2 regions of the Streptomyces sp. SAS_272 genome follow, and region 1 is predicted to be linked to the other one. Evidence: riboswitches for the same ligand, from Rfam matches in the RefSeq annotation. Region 1 holds a riboswitch; the other holds the start of a gene.

The links. Region 1 has a riboswitch for S-adenosylmethionine ahead of ACN6LD_RS27800 (aminotransferase class V-fold PLP-dependent enzyme). Riboswitches for the same ligand answer to the same signal wherever they lie in the genome.
Region 2: another riboswitch for S-adenosylmethionine. It lies ahead of ACN6LD_RS19275 (amino acid ABC transporter permease); the one in region 1 lies ahead of ACN6LD_RS27800 (aminotransferase class V-fold PLP-dependent enzyme).

Annotation. Positions count from the first base shown of each region.
Region 1 is NZ_JBMNDR010000056.1:47,712-55,090, forward strand. Features, by position in the region: gene ACN6LD_RS27780 (NYN domain-containing protein) at 64-1,407, opposite strand; gene ACN6LD_RS27785 (hypothetical protein) at 1,476-1,715, opposite strand; gene ACN6LD_RS27790 (rhomboid family intramembrane serine protease) at 1,898-2,683, shown strand; gene ACN6LD_RS27795 (Lrp/AsnC family transcriptional regulator) at 2,680-2,961, shown strand; gene ACN6LD_RS27800 (aminotransferase class V-fold PLP-dependent enzyme) at 3,059-4,423, opposite strand; SAM riboswitch class IV at 4,604-4,720, opposite strand; gene trpD (anthranilate phosphoribosyltransferase) at 4,796-5,860, opposite strand; gene qcrB (cytochrome bc1 complex cytochrome b subunit) at 6,007-7,379, opposite strand, start outside.
Region 2 is NZ_JBMNDR010000031.1:67,212-74,590, reverse strand. Features, by position in the region: gene ACN6LD_RS19290 (DUF1684 domain-containing protein) at 81-908, opposite strand; partial or broken gene ACN6LD_RS19285 (LLM class F420-dependent oxidoreductase) at 977-1,198, opposite strand; gene ACN6LD_RS19280 (putative leader peptide) at 1,562-1,672, shown strand; SAM riboswitch class IV at 1,927-2,035, shown strand; gene ACN6LD_RS19275 (amino acid ABC transporter permease) at 2,360-3,340, shown strand; gene ACN6LD_RS19270 (amino acid ABC transporter ATP-binding protein) at 3,337-4,125, shown strand; gene ACN6LD_RS19265 (ABC transporter substrate-binding protein) at 4,194-5,219, shown strand; gene ACN6LD_RS19260 (GNAT family N-acetyltransferase) at 5,308-6,033, shown strand; gene ACN6LD_RS19255 (putative leader peptide) at 6,036-6,179, shown strand; gene ACN6LD_RS19250 (LLM class flavin-dependent oxidoreductase) at 6,257-7,379, shown strand, end outside.

The DNA.
Region 1 (7,379 bases):
CGATTGACGCTACGTTGCGTGACGATTCCGCCAATTCGGTCATTGAGCCCGCAACTTCGACCTTCAGGACAGTCGCTTCAGAAGCACCGCGGAAGCCACCGGTCGGGCGCCCGCCTTGGCGATCCCGTCGGCCACCTCGCGGTCGGTCGAGGCGACGATGACCGGCCGGCCGGGCGGCTCCGCCCGCACCAGCTGCCGGATCAGCTCGTCGGCCGTGACCCCCGGCTTGGAGAACAGCACCCGCACCCCGCGCGGCGGCGCGAGCAGCACCGGAGCGACCAGTTCGGCGCCGTCGAAGACACAGGTGACCTCGGCGCCGGTCTGCGCGGCGAGTTGCGAGAGCTGGCCGAGGAGCCGCAGCCGCTGCTTCTCCAACGGCATCTGCGGATAGCCGGTCTTGGTGACGTTGTAGCCGTCGACCACGAGATGCGCCTGCGGCAGTGCGAGCAACTGGTCGAGAATGGCCGGATCGTGCTCCGACAGTGCCCGTGCGGCGATGTCCTTCGGCGTCATTCGTCCCGGTTCGACCGCGTCGACGGTCTCCGCCGGCCGCACCGACACCGGCGGCAGCGCCAGTTCGCGCCGCAGCCCCTGGGCCGCGTCGAGCACCGTGTCCAGCAGCAGCCGCACCCGCATGTCCTCGACGCTGCGCCCCTCACGGGCGGCGCGCCGGGCGGCTTCCAGAGCCGCCTCGACCTCCCCCAGGCGCGCCTTCAGCCGCCGTGACTCGCTCTCCGCGGCGGACACCTGGGTGTGCCCCTCGGCGCGCACCGTCTCCATCTCGCTCTGCACCTTGCGCAGGGCCGCCTCGCCGCGCTTGACGTCACTGAGGGCCGACCGCAGCTTGCGGTGCAGCGACTCCGTCTCCTTCTTCGCCGCGTCCAGCTCGGCGCGCAGCCGCTCGGTGTCCGACCGGGTCTGCTCCCGCGCCCGCTCGAGCTCCTCGCGCAGCCGCTCCAGTTCGGCACGGCTCTCCTCGTCGGCCCGCTCGGCGTCGGCCCGCAGGGCCTCCTCGCCGGCCGACGTCACCAGCTTCACCCAGCCGACGGGCCGCAGAACGTAGGCCGCGGCCGCCACGTCGAGCGGGTCCACGGCCGGGGTGGGCGAGCCGGAGTCGAGAGCGCCGGACAGTTCCGGCTGGGCCTCTCTGAACTTCTCGGCGATGCGCTGTCTGAACAGCGGATCGGTCTCCAGCGCGGCCGCCATCGCGTTGCCCGCGAACTTGGCGCGCCGGTTCGGCGCGAAACGGGCGTACTGGCGCAACTGGGCGGGCAGTTCGCCGACGGTCAGTCCGCCGAAGCCGTCGGAGACGATCGTGACGACCCTGCGCCGCACGCCGTCCGGCAGCGGACGGTCGAGCATCTCGGCGGCGCCGTCGCCCGGCCCCCCGCCTGCGCTCTCCACCATCCGTCACACCCCAATACTGTGCGGGCCCTCCCCCGCCTCGACTTCACTCGAGCGGAGGGACCCCGTCGTCAGGAACCGGCGCCCGGCCGATCCACGAGTTCCACCTGGTCCACGGCGTTGCACCAGCGACACCGCACCGACTCGATGGTCTCACTGACCACCTCGCGCTCCTCGACCTTCGGCTCGCCCGCGAGGTCCAGGTGCACGTACTCGACGACCTTCGACGAGCGCGTCACGTCGAACCGCGTGAGGTTGCCGCAGAGAGTGCAGCGCCACCGCGTGGCGGCGGTCGGCAGGGGAACCGTCATCGTGACTTTCCACTTCCTTCTGGTGTCGTGCTCGCTGTGCCGGGTCGGGCCGGAGGCTCCCCCGTGCGTGTGGCTCGTAACCCTACGGCCTGGCGGGTACCCGCCGCCCGTCCGTCCACGGCGGCCGGGCGGCGGCGAGGCGCTCCGGGCGCGTGCGTCCCGTTACGTCATGCTCTGTACCCATGATCAGCAACTGGAACGGGACGGTCGGCAGAGCGATCAGGAACCCGTCGGCGCCGGTGACCTACGGACTGATCGCCCTGTGCTGCCTGATCTTCCTGATCAGCCCCGCCTCGGGCCTCGATCCGGCGTACGGGGCCGGCGACGAGCTGGTGGCCGCCCAGCGGGCCTACTTCCGGCGCTGGGGCGTGGTGCCCGCGGAGCTCTTCGAGGGCGCGCCCCGGGCCGTCCTCACCCCCGCGACCGCCCTCTTCGTCCACGGCAGCTGGGTGCACCTGCTGGGCAACATGCTCTTCCTCTACGTCTTCGGGGCGATGTCCGAGGACCGGATGGGCCGCGTCGAGTTCGCGCTCTTCACCGTCGGCTGCGGCTATCTGGCCCTGCTGGGCTACGCCGCCGCCAACGCCGGGTCGTCGCAGTCCCTGGTCGGCGCCTCCGGGGCGATCTCCGCGGTGCTCGGCGCCTTTTTGTTCCTGTTCCCCCGGGCACGGGTCACCAGCCTCCTTCCGTTCCTGTTCTTCCTGCCGCTGCGTTTCCCGGCGTGGGTCGTGCTGCCCTTCTGGGCGGCCGTGCAGTGGATGGCGGCGGGGCAGGCGCCGCGGGGCCCGGGGGTGGCGTATCTGGCGCACCTGGTGGGCTTCGGCCTGGGGCTCCTCTACGCGTGGGCCCGTTTCGGGATCAGGAAGGGTCCGCCGGGCCGCCCGGGAAGGGCGGCGGCGGGCGACAGGCGGGCGGCTAGAGTGAAGGCCGCCCCAGCTCCGGCCTCCGAGGGAGAGAACCAGCCGTGATCACCGCGATCGTCCTCATCAAGACCAGCGTGGACCGGATCCCCGAGATCGCCGAGCGGATCGCCTCTCTGGAGTCCGTGAGCGAGGTGTTCTCCGTGACGGGGACCTACGACCTCATCGCGATGGTCCGGGTGAAGCAGCACGAGGACCTCGCCGAGGTCATCCCCGGCAGCATCAGCAAGATCCCCGGGGTCGAGGGGACGGACACCCACGTCGCGTTCCGCACGTACTCGCAGCACGACCTCGAGGCGGCGTTCGCCATCGGCCTGGACTCCTAGGGGTTCGCTCCGCGGGTCGGCGGGTCGGTCGCGCGGTTCCCCGCGCCCCTGGGGGTTTCCCCGCCCGGGACGCGGAGGCGCCGTGCGCTCGGCGAGGTCAGTCCACTGCCGGGACGCAGCGGCCGTCCTCCGTGCGGTACCGCCACTTCGCGCCCTCGCTCACCAGCTCGCGGACCGCGGTCACGAAGCGTTCGACGTGCTCGTCGGGGGTGCCCGCGCCGAAGCTCACCCGGATGGCGTTGAGGGACTTCTCGCCCGGAGCCGCGTCGGGGGCGCCGCACTCGCCCTGCGCCTCGGGGGCGCCGCCCAGGAGGGTGCGGACCAGCGGGTGGGCGCAGAAGAGGCCGTCGCGGACGCCGATGCCGTACTCGGCGGACAGGGCCGCGGCGAAGTGGGAGCTGTTCCAGCCCTCGACGACGAAGGAGATCACGCCGACGCGCGGGGCGTCGTCGCCGAAGAGGGACAGGATCCGGACCTCCGGGACCTCCGCGAGGCCGGTGCGCACCTTCTCGATCAGGTGCCGCTCGCGTGCGACCAGGGCGTCGAAGCCGGCCTCGGTGAGGGCCTTGCAGGCGGACGCGATGGAGTAGGCGCCGATCACGTTCGGGGAGCCGGCCTCGTGGCGGGCCGCGCTCTCGTGCCACTCCACGTCCACGCCCCCGTCCTCGCGCCGGGTGACCTTGCGGCTCGCGCCGCCGCCCGCGAGGTAAGGGTCCGCCGCGACCAGCCAGTCCGCGCGGCCGGCCAGCACGCCGGAGCCGAAGGGGGCGTACAGCTTGTGGCCGGAGAACGCGATCCAGTCGACGTCGAGGTCCTGGACCGACACCGGGTGGTGCGGGGCCAGCTGGGCGGCGTCCAGGACGATCCGGGCGCCGTGGGCGTGCGCCGCCGCCGCGAGCTCGCGCACCGGCCACAGCTCACCGGTGACGTTCGAGGCGCCGGTGACGCAGACCAGCGCCGGGCCGTGCGGGTCCCGGGCGGCGAGGGCCCGCTCCAGGGTCTCCACGGCCTGGCCAGGGGTGCGCGGGGCGTCGAGGCAGGAGACCCGGGCGTCCTGCCAGGGCAGCAGCGAGGCGTGGTGCTCGGTCTCGAAGACGAAGACCTGGCAGTCGGCGGGCAGGGCGCGGGCCAGCAGGTTGAGGGAGTCCGTCGTCGAGCGGGTGAAGACCAGCTGGTCGTCGGGGCGGCAGTCGAGGAACTCGGCGACGGTCCTGCGGGCGTTCTCGAACAGGTCCGTGGAGAGCTGGGAGAGGTAGCCGGCGCCGCGGTGCACGCTGCCGTAGTACGGGGCGTAGGCGGCGACGTCGTCCCAGACGCGCTGGAGGGCGGGGGCGCTGGCCGCGTAGTCGAGGGCCGCGTAGGCGACCTCGCCGCCGGTGACGAGCGGAACGGTGACATCCCGGCCCAGAACGTCCAGCGGGTCACAAAGGGGGCGGGCGACGGCGGCGGTGGAGACGGACATGGCGAACTCCCGTGAGAGGAAAGGGGGAACCGCCGTGCGAGCGGACATGGCTCGAGCACGGAGGAAGACGAAAGGGGTGTGCGGAGGCGGGGCTCTACGCCCTATCGCATTCGCTTGCTCACAGGAGACTCCCTCGGACGACCCAGGACCCCTGGCGTTCTCACTCGAAAGAGTGCGAGGGATCCGCGCTTGCCGTGGACCTCGTTGCCCACGGCCTGGTCTTCACCCGGGGCACCCCGCCACGGACGGAGGGTTGCCGGACAGTCAGCCGGGGCCTCATGACTGTCACTCATGACCTAGTACAGGAATCTACGCGAGCCGATCACGGTCCCGCAACCCGTGTCCGGATGGCGGGACCGCGTCTCACGGACGTCAGGCGTTGCTGGCCGCCACCCAGCGCTCCAGCGCCCGCTTGGCCGCACCGGAGTCGAGCGACTCCGCGGCCCGCGCCATGCCGGCCCGGATCTCCTCGGCCAGCGTCCCGCCGCCCGGCTCGAGCGCCACGAGCGCCGCCGCCGAGTTCAGCACGACGGCGTCGCGCACCGGGCCGCGCTCGCCCTCCAGCAGACGGCGGGCGACCTCGGCGTTGTACGAGGGGTCCCCGCCCCGCAGGGCCTCCACCGGCACCAGGTCGAGGCCGACGTCCCGCGGGTCGAAGGTCTCCTCGGTGACCTTGCCGTCGCGCACCACCCACACCCGGGAGGTGGCCGTCGTGGTCAGCTCGTCGAGGCCGTCGTCGCCCCGGAAGACCAGGGACGAGTTGCCGCGTGCGGCGAAGACGCCCGCGACGACCGGCGCCATGAGCGGATCGGCGACGCCGACGGCCTGGGCCCGCACCTTGGCGGGGTTGGTCAGCGGGCCGAGGACGTTGAACACCGTGCGGATGCCCAACTGGCCGCGCGCCGCGCCGACATGACGCAGCGCCGGATGGAACTTGATCGCGAAGCAGAAGGTGATCCCGGCCTCCTGCGCCACCTCGGCCACCCGGCGCGGGGTCAGCTCCAGGTTGACGCCGAGCTTCTCCAGCACGTCCGAGGCGCCGGACGCGGAGGACGCGGCCCGGTTGCCGTGCTTGACGACCGTGGCGCCCGCACCGGCCACGACGATCGCCGACATCGTGGAGATGTTGACCGTCTTCGCGCCGTCGCCGCCCGTGCCGACGATGTCGACGGTCGGCCCCGGCACCTCGATCAGGTTGGCGTGCTCGTACATCGCCCGGACCAGACCGTTGATCTCCTCGACGGTCTCGCCCTTGGCCCGCAGCGCCACCACGAACCCGGCGATCTGCGCGTCGGTGGCCTCGCCGCGCATGATCCGGTCCAGCGCCCAGAACGTGGCGTCCGCGCCCTGGTCGTGGCCGTACAGCAGACCGTTCAGCACCTCGGGCCAGGAACGGCCCGCCGCGGTGTCGCCTCCAGCGGGGGTCACAGCGCTCATCAGCCGCTCCTGGGTGTCGTACGGATCTTCCGTGGGTGCCGTGGAAGACGTGTGTGCCCACCCTATCCAGCCGACGGGCACGGCAAAGGGCCCCGTCCGACAACCGGACGGGGCCCTTTCACCGTGGCGTGGCGACGCCTCGACGATCAGTGGTGGCCGTGGCCGCTCGTGATCTCCTTGTACTCCTCGACGGTGGGCTTCGGGATCTGCTGGTCCTCGCCGAAGTACGCTCCGCTGATCTTGGCGCGGAGCTTCTCCTTGCCCGTCACCTTGCGCTCGACGCCGTTGTCGTCGACCGTGGCGCCGATCGCGGCCGGCTCGTACTGCTCGTGCGCCGTGAGCGTGTGCAGCTGCTCCTGGCTGAGCGGCTCGTGGATCTCGATGAACTCACCGTGCGGCAGGCGCTTGATGGTGCCGGTCTCCCGGCCGTGCAGCACCTTGTCCTTGTCGCGGCGCTGCAGACCGAGGCAGATCCGCTTGGTGAGGATGTACGCGATGACCGGTCCGACGAAGAAGAAGATCCGGACGAACCAGGTGATCGCGTTGATCGACAGGTGGAAGTGGGTGGCCCACAGGTCGTTGCCACCGCCGACCAGCGTGATCATGTACATCGTGACCCAGGCGACGCCGAGCGCCGTACGGGTCGGCGCGTTGCGCGGGCGGTCCAGGATGTGGTGCTCGCGCTTGTCGCCGGTGATCCAGGACTCGATGAACGGGTAGAGCGCGAGCGCCGCGAGGACCACGCCGAACAGGACCAGCGGGATGAACACGCCCAGGACGAGCGTGTGACCCCAGAGGTTGATCTCCCAGCCCGGCATGAAGCGGATCAGGCCCTCGGCGAAGCCCATGTACCAGTCGGGCTGGGCGCCGGTCGACACCTGGTCCGGACGGTAGGGGCCCATCGCCCAGATCGGGTTGATCTGCGCGATCGCCGCGATGACCGCGATGACGCCGAAGACCAGGAAGAAGAAGCCTCCGGCCTTGGCCATGTACACGGGCAGCAGCGGCATGCCGACGACGTTCTTGTTGCTCTTGCCGGGGCCCGCGAACTGCGTGTGCTTGTGGTAGAAGACCAGGATCAGGTGGCCCACCACCAGGCCCAGCATGATGCCGGGCAGCAGCAGGATGTGGATCGAGTAGAACCGCGCCACGAAGTCGTGGCCGGGGAACTCGCCGCCGAAGAGGAAGAACGAGATGTACGTGCCGACGACCGGCATCGACAGGATCGCGCCCTGGGTGAAGCGCACACCGGTGCCGGAGAGCAGGTCGTCCGGGAGCGAGTAACCGGTGAAACCGGTGAACATGCCGAGGACGAACAGCAGGAAGCCGAACAGCCAGTTGACCTCACGCGGCTTGCGGAACGCACCCGTGAAGAACACGCGCATCATGTGCACGAACATGCCGGCGAGGAAGATCAGCGCCGCCCAGTGGTGGATCTGCCGGATGAGCAGACCGCCGCGCACGTCGAACGAGATGTGCAGGGTCGAGCTGAACGCCTCGGACATCAGCTGTCCCTGGA
Region 2 (7,379 bases), on a different contig from region 1:
ACAGGATCCCTTTCGGGCCCGGCACTCGAAGAGTCGGAGTGCTTCTCAAGGCCGGTGTACGCGTGCGCGGTCGTGCCGGCTCAGGAGCCGCCGCGCTCGCGGGGGATCTTCTGACCGGCCTCGATCGCGACCGGCAGCCGGTTCTCGGCCGGGGGCAACGGGCAGGTGGCCAGATCCGTGTAGGCGCACGGCAGGTTGGTGGCCCGGTTGAAGTCCAGGACGACCGTGCCGTCGGCTGCGGGCGGAGCGAGGGCCAGGGACCGGTTGGCGGCGTAGGTGGTGACCCCGGAGGTCGCGTCGGTGAACAGCACCATCAGCCGGCCCGCACCATGGCCGGGGAACGCGGTCAGCGACAGCGGGCGCCCGTCCAGCTCGAACTCGACCCTGCCCGGAGCGTCGTAGACATGCTCAAGGCCCTCGACCGCGGCGCCCACGGTGGTCGGCCGCGGAGTGTCGAAGGGGATGTAGCGGCCCTTCACGGCCCAGCGCGGGTCGGGGGCGTAGGCGGGCGTTCCGGTGAAGGCTGTGCGCAGCGGCGCGTCCGGGTGCCGGGGGCGCACGATGTCCTGGCCGCCGCGCTTGGCGACCTCGATGACGGCGTCTCCCCAGACGGCGTCGACGCCGCCACGCTCGGGAAGCACGCCGAAGCGGTGCTCGCCGCGTACCGGCGTCCCGTCGACGACCAGTTCCTCGCCCGCGTCGAGGTTCACGACGACGCCTTCGGGGCCGGTGGTGCGCCACGCGCCGGGCGCGTCCGGGAAGCGCTGCGGCCCGTCGTCGAGCCAGTGCAGGCCGGTGATCGCCAGGAACCCGTGCGGGGCGGCGAGCCGGGCCTCCTGGGCGCGGTACCACTCCAGCCAGGTCTCGGTGAAGGCGTGGAGGTCCGTGGCGGTGGCCTCGGTGGTCATGGGAATCTCCTTTGTGTCGGGGCGTCTTCGGGCAGGGGATGAGGGGGCCCTCGAGCCGACGCGCGTACCTAGCCGGCCGGTTCGCCGAGGATTCGCCAGGTGCGTCGGCGGTCGGCTTCTCCCGCGATCTCGGCGGCCGAGAACACGGCCTCCGTGGCGCCGGCGTCGCGGTAACGGCGTACCTCGGCCTCGACGGTCTTCTCGTCGCCGATCACGGCCAGGTCGGCGGCCCGTCGGCCGCCGGAGAGTTCGACGGCCCGCGCGTAGGACGGGATCTGTTCGTAGAAGGCGTGAGCCGCACCGAAGGTCTGCCCGCACCGGGCCGACGTGACAGCGAACTCCGCGGCCTGCGCGGTCAGTCGGACGGTGGCGTCGACCTGGCTCGGCGCGGCGGACGCGTTGAGCGCTACTCGGACAGTCATGTCAGTCAGAACGGGCGTCGGCCGAACCCGCATTCCGGTCGGCGTGTGACAGCTTCTTGTCAGTCATGTGTACAAGGGACGGCCGGCGGCTCGGCCCGCAGACGTGCGGTGGCTGTGTCGAGCGGTGCCGCCGTCCATCGGGGCGTCCGCGATGCGGGACGGCCCTCTTGACGGCGATGCCGGTCGGATCGACACTCACCGAGGGAATCCTAGTGAATAGGTAGGGAAAATATGAGACGCCTGGAGCCGGTCACCGCACGCGTGTGCCGTTCGCCTCTTCTGACCTCCCGCCGTCACATCGATCTGCTGCGCGTCTGCAGCGCGATCAGCCCCCAGGGCTGAGCAGGGGCCCATCCCGTCCCGGCGGCGCCCGCGCCGGCGTGACTCATGCGTCCGCCGTGCACGGATGAGCCCCGCTCCCGCACCCGACGTCGCGTCAGCCGCGCGTACGTCCGCGCCCGCTCCCGGGGAGAGTCATCCGCCGGAGCAGCCGTCCAGATCCTGGACCGGGCGGCACACTCAGCCCATCAGCTGTTCCGCCTGGTGGACCGGCGTTGACATTCGTTCGGGCACTTGTCTTGACTGTGGCCCAGAACGGTCATGAGCGTCAGCGACAAGCCCTGGCTGGCTGACCGGCAACCCTCGCACCGCGGTGGGGTGCCCCAGGTGACGACCGGACCGAAGAGGATTCGGTAAGCGCGAGGCCCGCAGGGCCGGAACGGTGAAGGTGACGCCATGTACGCAGCTCCCAGGACGGCCACGCGCCGCCCACAGGGCTGCGTACAGCCGTACCCGAACCCTCTCGTCGCCGATCGTGCCGTCGACCTGCTCCGCGTGAACAGCGCACTGTGTACCGCACCGGGCCGTGCCCGCTGTCGGGGCTGACCTCTCCCCGCAGCCCCCGCATTCCCTGACGAACGCCGCCCGAGCGGTGTGCCGTCGTCCTCCCCGCCCCCGGTGTCCCGCCGTCATGTGCGCTGCCGCATGCCGCCGCGCCTGAGGGGTGTACCCACCCAGCCGGAGCCCACTATGAGTGAACCCCCTGGTGCCACCGTCACCCTTCCCGAAGCGCCGACCGCCGACGAACCGTCGAAAGCCCTCACCGCCCAGAGAGTTCTGCCGTTGAGGCGGCCAGGGCGCTGGATCGCCACCGCGTTCGTGTTGGTTCTGGTCGCCCAGTTCGTGCACGGACTGGTCTCCAACCCCTTCTACCAGTGGGACCGCTGGGGCTACTGGTTCCTGCGCCCCACCATCCTCGACGGCCTCGTGATCACGCTCGAAGTCACCGCCTACAGCGCCGTGTTGGGTCTGGTCGGCGGCGTCCTGCTGGCTCTGGCGCGGCTGTCGAAGAGCCCGGTGCTGCGCGCGGTCAGCTGGACGTACGTCTGGGCGCTGCGCTCCATCCCGCTCATCGTGGTGCTGCTCTTCCTCTACAACTTCAGTGCTCTGTACCGGACGTTGAGCGTCGGCGTCCCCTTCGGGCCGGCCTTCTTCTCCTTCGACGAGTCGAAACTCGCGACCGACATGGTGATCGCCGTCATCGGCCTCAGCCTCAACGAGGCCGCCTACGCGGCCGAGGTGGTCCGCGGCGGCATCCTCTCCGTGGACCAGGGCCAGCACGAGGCGGCCGCCGCGCTCGGCCTGCCCAAGGGCTACCAGTTCCGCAGGATCGTCTTCCCGCAGGCCCTCAGGTCGATCACCCCGAACTACGTCAATCAGCTGATCGGCCTGATCAAGAGCACCTCGCTGGTCTTCTACGTCTCGTTGCTCGACCTCTTCGGCACCGCGCAGAGCATGGGCTCCACCTACCCCGGCGACATCGTGCCGCTGCTCCTGGTGGTGACCGTCTGGTACCTGATCCTGACCAGCGTCGTCTCCGTGATCCAGTTCTACGTCGAGCGGTACTACGCCCGCGGCGCCACCCGCGCGCTGCCGCCGACGCCCCTGCAGAAGCTCCGGGCCGGCCTCACCGACCTGCGTGCCCGTGTCCGCCGGGAGGCCGCGGTATGAGCAGCACCGACACCCTGGAGACGGCCCCTGCCGCCCTGGAGATCCACGACGTCCACAAGTGGTACGGCACCCATCGCGTCCTCGACGGCATCGACCTGACCATCCGCCCCGGCGAGGTCACCGTCGTCCTCGGCCCGTCCGGCTCGGGCAAGTCCACGCTCCTGCGGGTCGTCAACCACCTGGAGAAGCCCGAGATCGGCCATGTCAGCATCAACGGCGAGCCGATCGGGGTGAAGCGCCAGGGCGACCGGCTCAAGGAGTTGAGCGAGCGCGCCATCCTGGCCCAGCGCGGCCGGATCGGCTTCGTCTTCCAGAACTTCAACCTCTTCCCGCACCTGACCGTCCTCGACAACGTGGCCGCGGCCCCCGTCGCCACCGGAAAGCTGACCAAGGCCGAGGCACAGGCACTGGCGAAGGAACTCCTGGAACGGGTCGGCCTCGGCGAGCGCATCGGCGCCTACCCCCGGCAGCTCTCCGGCGGCCAGCAGCAGCGCGTCGCCATCGCCCGCGCCCTCGCGCTGCGCCCCGGCGTGATCCTCTTCGACGAACCCACCTCCGCCCTGGACCCGGAACTCGTCGGTGAGGTCCTCGCCGTCATCAAGGACCTGGCCACCAGCGGCACCACGCTCGTCATCGTCACCCACGAGATCGGCTTCGCCCGCGAGATCGCCGACCGGGTCGTCTTCATCGACCAGGGCCGGATCGTCGAGCAGGGCCCGCCCTCCGAGGTCCTCGACAGGCCGCGCCACGAGCGGACCAGGGATTTCCTCAGCAAGGTCCTGTGAACCGCCGTACGCCCAGAACTCCCCCCACGCCAAACCTCCGCACCCTCCTCCAGCGACAAGGAACGGCCATGCCCACCTACTTCACCCGACGCAGCCTGAGCAGAGGCATCACCGCGGCCACCGCCGTCGCCGCCCTCGCCACCGGGCTCGCCGCCTGCGGGGGCGACAGCGACGCGGCCACCACCACCGCCGACGCCAAGCCCGGAGAGGTCGTCGTCGGACGGGTCTCCAACGGCGCCGGCACCGAGACCACCATCAAGGTCTCCGAGGTCAGGTCCATCAGCGCCGAACTGCCGGCGGCCCTCCGCAAGAGCGGCAAGCTCGTCATCGGCGAGGGCGCCCTGCCCGCCGGATTCCCGCCGCTGGCGTACGTCGGCAGCGACCAGAAGACCCTCACCGGCTCCGAACCCGATCTCGGCCGTCTGATCGCCGCCGTCTTCGGACTCACGCCGGAGATCAAGAACTTCACCTGGGAGAACATGTTCGTCGGCATCGACAGCGGCAAGGTCGATGTGGCCCTCTCCAACATCACCGACACCGAGGAACGCAAGAAGAAGTACGAGTTCGCCTCCTACCGGCAGGACAACCTCGCCTTCATCGTGCCGAAGAAAAGCACCTGGAACTTCGACGGCGACTACGAGAACCTCGACGGCAAGACGATCGCCGTCGGCTCCGGCACCAACCAGGAGAAGATCCTCCTGGAGTGGAAGGCGAAGCTCGCCAAGGAGGGCAAGAAGCTCACCGTCAAGTACTTCCAGGACAGCACCAGCACTTTCCTGGCGCTGAACAGCGGAAAGATCGACGCCTCCTTCGGCCCCAACCCCGGCTTCGCGTACCACAACCGCCAGGTCGCGAACACGCCCGACGCCACCCGCATCGCGGGGACGTACTCGGGCGCCGGCGCGAGTCTGCAGGGCCTGATCGCGGCCACCGCGAAGAAGGACAGCGGCCTGGCCGAACCGCTCGCCGACGCCGTCAACTACCTGATCAAGAACGGTCAGTACGCCCAGTGGCTCAAGGCCTACGACCTCTCCAACGAGGCCGTCGCCAAGTCCGAGGTCAACCCGCCCGGACTGTCGCTCGACAACTCCTGACCACCGAGTGCCGGGCCCTCCACCGCCGCCCCGCGGTGGAGTCCCCCGCGCCGGACATCCCGAGCCGCACCCCGGAGACTGCCACGCCATGTCCGTCATCGCCCTCGACGCCAGTTCGTCGTACATCCTGGACAACCCCGCCTGGGCCGCACTCACCGGCCCGCACGCTCACTTCGCCGAACGCGTCGGCCACGCCGTCCGATACCAGCAGGACGTGGCCCCCTTCCACGCCGTCTCCGACGAGGACGACCCGCGCGCCTGGGCCGACCTCGCCGTACTCGTCGGCCCCGGCGGGACCGCCGCGGTGCGAGGCGTGACCGAGGCGGCGGAGGGCTGGGAGGTCGTGCACACCGGACACGGCGTCCAGCTCGTGGGCACCGCCCTGCGCGCGGAGCCCGACCCCGAGGCCGTACGGCTCGGCCCTGACGACGTGCCCGAGATCCTGGACCTGGTCGCCCGCACCGAGCCGGGCCCCTATCTGCCCCGCACCGTCGAGCTGGGCGCCTACCTGGGCATCCGCCATGAGGGCCGGCTGATCGCGCTGGCCGGAGAGCGGCTGCACCCGCCGGGCTGGACGGAGATCAGCGCCGTGTGCACCGACCCCGCCCACCGCGGCCGGGGTCTGGCCACGCGTCTGGTCCGCGCTGTCGCCGCCGGCATCGAGGAGCGCGGCGAACGCCCCTTCCTGCACGCCGCGGCCGCCAACGCGAACGCGATCCGGCTGTACGAGTCGATCGGCTTCACCCTGCGCCGTCGTACCGCCTTCTCGCTCGTCCGGCACACCGCTGCCGCCGTGCCGGAAGAATCGGCATAGCCGTGCCGTTGTCCTTGTCGAAGGCGAGTGCCCGGACCACCCGGACGGAGGTGCGACGCGTGACGCGTGTACTGCGTGCCGTCCGCCTTCACTCCCGGCCCCACATCGACCTCCAGCGCGTGGCCGGCTCCCTCTGTAGCTCCTGACCCCGTCTCCCCAGCCGCCGTGCGCCCCGATTCCCGCGGGCCGGCGATCTCGTACGGATCTCCAGGAAGGCACCCTCGTGTCCTCGACCCCCGTTCCCCCTCTGCATCTGGCTGTCGCTCTCGACGGCACCGGCTGGCACCCCGCCTCCTGGCGCGAGCAAGTGGCCCGCCCCCGGGACCTGTTCACCGCCGGATACTGGGCCGACCAGGTCACCGAGGCCGAGCGCGGACTGCTCGACTTCGTCACCTTCGAAGACGGCCTCGGCCTGCAGTCCTCGCACTACGGCGAGCTGGACGGCCGTACCGACCAGGTGCGCGGCCGCCTCGACGCCGTACTGATCGCGTCCCGCATCGCGCCCCTCACCCGGCACATCGGCCTGGTCCCGACCGTGATCGCCACCCACACGGAGCCGTTCCACATTTCCAAGGCGATCGCCACCCTCGACTACGTGAGCACCGGCCGCGCGGGCCTGCGGGTGCAGATCAGCGCCCGTCCGCACGAGGCCGACCACTTCGGCCGCCGTACCCTCTCGCCGATCAACGCGGAACAGCTCCGGAGCCCGGCCGGACAACAGCGGCTGACCGACCTGTTCGACGAGGCCGCCGACTACGTGGAGGTCGTGCGCCGGCTCTGGGACAGCTGGGAGGACGACGCCGAGATCCGGGACGTCGCCACCGGCCGGTTCATCGACCGCGACAAGCTGCACTACATCGACTTCCAGGGCAGGCATTTCAGCGTCAAGGGACCCTCCATCACCCCGCGCCCGCCGCAGGGCCAGCCTCTCGTCACCTCCCTCGCCCACCAGACCGTGCCGTACCGGCTGGTGGCACGCCAGGCCGACGTCGGCTACGTCACCCCGCAGGACGCCGTGGACGCCCGGGCGGCGGTCGCCGAGATCCGCGCCGAGCAGGAGGCGGCCGGGCGCGCCGGCGAACTCCTGCACGTCTTCGGTGACCTGGTGGTCTTCCTGGACGACGAGCAGGCCGCCGCCGAGGACCGGCGCGCACGTCTCGACGCCCTGGCGGGAGAGCCGTACACCAGCGACGCCCGTGTCTTCGCCGGCACGCCCACCCGACTCGCCGACTTCCTGCAGGAGCTGACGGCGGAGGGCGGCCTGAGCGGCTTCCGGCTGCGGCCCGCCGTCACCGGACACGACCTCCCGGCGATCACCCGGGGCCTGGTCCCCGAGCTCCAGCGCC